Regions from separate parts of the Pseudoalteromonas sp. AOP7-A1-14 genome, predicted to be linked through region 1. Evidence: predicted binding sites of a transcription regulator. Region 1 holds the regulator's gene; the other holds the start of a gene.
The links. The regulator MetJ, encoded in region 1, represses methionine synthesis genes. The targets are predictions, from matches to a motif close to TAGACGTCTAGACGTCTA.

Region 1 (2,210 bases):
TATTGAAGTAAAGCACCGCACAACAGAAGACTTTATCAATACTGTGGCTAATATCGCCGATACCTTTGGAGGTATCAATTTAGAAGATATTAAAGCTCCCGAGTGTTTTGAAATCGAAAAAGCCTTAATTGAGCGTTGTAGCATTCCAGTGTTTCATGATGACCAACACGGCACCGCGATTGTCACTGCTGCTGGTATGATCAACGCACTTGAAGTACAAGGTAAAGATATCGAAGATGCTATTATCGTATGTTTAGGTGCAGGCGCTGCCGCAGTTGCCTGTATGGAGCTATTAATTAAATGTGGTGCCCTGCGTGAACATATTTATATGCTTGATCGTAAAGGTGTTATTCACACACGCCGCGATGACCTGAACGAGTATAAGCAATTATTTGCTAACAATACGGATAAGCGCACCTTACAGGATGTTATTGAAGACGCTGATGTGTTTGTTGGTGTGTCGGGTCCTAACTTATTATCTGCTGAAGATTTAAAACTAATGGCAGACAGACCCGTGGTATTTGCTTGTTCGAACCCAGATCCAGAAATTTCTCCGGTGGTGGCTCACAATGCGCGTAATGATTTAATTATGGCAACAGGGCGTTCTGATTATCCAAACCAAGTAAACAATGTTTTATGTTTCCCGTTTATCTTTAGAGGCGCATTAGATGTACGCGCAACTGTGATTAATGACGAGATGAAAATTGCCGCCGTGGATGCTATTCGTAGTATTGCTAAAGAACCAGTACCTGCAGAGGTGATAAAGGCTTCTGGCGTTGATAGTTTAGAGTTTGGTGCAACTTATATTATCCCTAAGCCAATGGATCCGCGTTTATTGCCACGCATCGCTAAAGCGGTTGCGCAAGCAGCGATAGATTCGGGTGTAGCGCAAATAGATATGCCAGACAACTACATGGCGTAAAGTTAATATTAAAAAACCTCAGTAATTTACGTCGCTGAGGTTTTTTTATGCTTATTATAGAGCTACTCTTCGCTTAAGATGGGCACTTCTAGTCCCATTTCTTGCATTATTTTCTTCACTTCTTCAGGCACTTTTTCAGCGTTATCTTTACGTAAGTCTTCATCATTTGGTAAAGGTTGGCCGGTAAAAGCATGCAAGAATGCCTCACACAGTAGTTCGCTATTAGTTGCATGTCGTAAGTTATTAATTTGGCGGCGAGTACGCTCGTCAGTTAAAACTTTTAATACATTTAGCGGGATCGAAACGGTGATCTTTTTAACTTGCTCTGATTTTTTCCCGTGTTCTGCGTATGGGTGAATATATTCACCATTCCATTTAGCCATAAGATGTATCGTTGCCTCAGGTTATTAATTGTTTGCATAGCCTTTGCTACGCAAAGATGCCGAAATTCTATCTTGTTAAACAAGATAGTCAAATACTTGTTGTTTAGCCATCTAGGAGGTTAAAAGTTTTTACTGCTGTATATTCGTCTAATAACGCTATAAATGCTTTGACTTCTTATATTTGATCACCTAACCTTTTAGACGTCTAAACATCCAATTATATAGGTGACGATATGAGTCAAAAAAACAAAGCAACCATTACAGTGCGTAGTGGCATTGATGCCGATAAACACCATGGCGCAGTTGTACCGCCGCTTTATTTATCGACCACCTACTCATTTGCTGACTTTGACACTAAGCGTGCTTATGATTATGGTCGCAGCGGTAACCCAAATCGTGACATCTTAGCTGAAACCCTAGCCGAGCTTGAAGGCGGTGCTAAAGGCATTATTACTGCAACCGGTATGTCAGCGGTCCATTTAGCTACGCAACTGCTTAACAGCGACGATACACTGGTAATACCGCATGACTGTTACGGTGGCAGCTACCGATTATTTACTTCACTTGCTAAGCGAGGCTTGTTGAAGCTTGAGGTTTTGGATTTAACCAAAGCTGAAAATCACCAAAAAATTCTTGAAATAAAACCAAAACTAATTTGGATTGAAACCCCCAGTAACCCAATTTTACGCTTAACCGATATAAAAGCGATTACCACAATTGCAAAGCAGTGTGGCGCATTAGTGGGCGCAGACAATACCTTTTTATCGCCAGCTTTACAAAATCCTATTGAGTTTGGAGTTGATATTATAGTGCATTCAACCACTAAATATATTAATGGTCATTCTGACGTTGTGGGCGGTGCTGTGATTGCAGCTACTCAAGAGTTAGGTGATGAGCTTGCTTGG
Region 2 (2,210 bases), on a different contig from region 1:
GCTCACTAAACTGCGCCATACGAGCTTTAGACTTTGCTTGACGACCTTTAGGGTTTGAACGCACCCATTCAAGTTCTTGCGCGATTGATTTTTGACGGGCTTTTTCAGATTTTTGCTCTTGCTGTAAGCGTGCATCTTTTTGCTCAAGCCATGAAGAGTAGTTACCTTCCCACGGAATACCTTCACCACGGTCAAGCTCTAGAATCCAACCGGCTACGTTATCAAGGAAATAACGGTCATGGGTTACTGCCACAACAGTGCCTTCGTAATCATGTAAGAAACGTTCAAGCCAAGCTACTGATTCTGCATCCAAGTGGTTAGTTGGCTCATCAAGAATAAGCATGTCAGGCTTTTCAAGTAATAAACGACAAATAGCGATACGACGACGCTCACCACCCGATAACACTTCAACTTTAGCATCCCAAGGTGGCAGACGTAGCGCATCAGCCGCGCGCTCTAATACGTTATCAATATTGTGACCGTCGTGGGCTTGAATGATAGCTTCAAGTTCGCCTTGCTCTTTTGCTAGTGCATCAAAGTCGGCGTCTTCCATAGCGTATTCGTTGTAAACTTCATCAAGACGGTTTAGTGCATTTTTAACTTCACTTACCGCTTCTTCAACGGTTTCGCGCACGGTTTTACTTTCATCAAGTACCGGTTCTTGCGGTAGGTAGCCAATTTTAATGCCCGGTTGAGGGTGAGCTTCACCTTCAAACTCTTGATCAACCCCTGCCATAATGCGCAGTAAGCTTGATTTACCCGAACCGTTTAAGCCAAGTACACCAATTTTTGCGCCAGGGAAAAAATGCAACGAGATATCTTTTAAGATAGTGCGCTTAGGCGGCACAACCTTAGATACATGACTCATCGAGAATATAAACTTATCAGGTAAAACCATGGAAAAAGCCTTCAAATAATAATAAAAATTTCAATGTGTATTGTAGTGGCTCACAGGTGAAACAGTCAACGAAACAGCAAAGCAGAACACTTTTTTGACTAAATAGGCTAATAAAATAAATTCATTTAGACATCTAAACATCTAGAGGTTGAAATTTTTAACTAACCGTTCATAATTAGCCATTGGTGAATTGTACCTTGGAGCTAAGAATGCCTATTACTGTTAAAGATGAATTGCCTGCGATTGCAAAATTACGTCATGAAAATGTGTTCGTAATGCCAAAAAGCCGTGCGAAAACGCAAGAGATTCGCCCGATGCGGTTGGCAATTTTGAATTTAATGCCTAATAAGGTAGAAACCGAGGTACAGTTTATTCGTTTGCTGGCAAACTCTCCGTTGCAAGTTAATGTTGAACTTTTACGCTTAGACACCCACCGTAGTAGAAATACCTCAGAGCAGCATTTAGACACTTTTTATCGTTACTTTTCTGAGGTTAAAGATAATAACTACGATGCACTTATCATCACTGGTGCGCCGCTTGCGCATTTAGAATACGACGAGGTTGCTTATTGGGATGAACTCACCGTATTGCTCGATTGGGCCGAAGAGCATGTTACCTCAACGTTGTTTTCGTGTTGGGCCGCTCATGCGGGTTTATATCATCACCATAAATTAAAACGTGAACTTAAAGAAAATAAACTTTGTGGCGTATTTAATCACCAATGTTATTTTAATCACGGCGCGCTTACTCGCGGTTTTGATGATTCGTTTTTAGTGCCGCACTCTCGTTTCGGTCATATTGATATTGAAAAAATAAATGCCAGCGATGACTTAGTTGTATTGGCAGGCTCACAGCAAGTGGGCGCTTACTTAGTTAAAAATAAATCGGGCAGTCAAGTGTATATAACGGGTCATCCAGAGTACGATGCTCATACGCTCAAGGATGAGTATCAGCGTGACCTAGAAAAAAGCCCTGATGCAGCGATCCCAGAAAACTATTTTCCAGATAATAATGCAGACAATGAGCCGTCGAAAACGTGGCAAAGTCATGCTTTTTTGCTTTTTTCGAACTGGTTAAATTATTATGTGTACCAAACTACACCTTATGATATTAATTTAGTTAGCCAAGCCGTAAGGACTAACAACTATGCCGAATAATAACGTTAATAAAAGTCAGCAGATTACAGAAGCATTAAAGCAGCGCATTTTAATTTTAGATGGTGCAATGGGTACCATGATCCAGCAGCATAAGTTTGAAGAAGACGACTATCGTGGTGAGCGCTTTAAAGATTGGCATGTACTAATAAAAGGTA

Region 2: a site for MetJ is predicted at 1,025-1,042, ahead of metA (homoserine O-succinyltransferase MetA). Genes of this name have one in related genera too.

Annotation. Positions count from the first base shown of each region.
Region 1 covers NZ_JBQSVO010000022.1:17,413-19,622, reverse strand. Annotated here, with positions in the region: gene ACT3RM_RS05760 (malic enzyme-like NAD(P)-binding protein) at 1-922, shown strand, start outside; gene metJ (met regulon transcriptional regulator MetJ) at 985-1,305, opposite strand; gene metB (cystathionine gamma-synthase) at 1,539-2,210, shown strand, end outside.
Region 2 covers NZ_JBQSVO010000070.1:10,734-12,943, forward strand. Annotated here, with positions in the region: gene ettA (energy-dependent translational throttle protein EttA) at 1-898, opposite strand, end outside; gene metA (homoserine O-succinyltransferase MetA) at 1,108-2,055, shown strand; gene ACT3RM_RS11505 (homocysteine S-methyltransferase family protein) at 2,045-2,210, shown strand, end outside.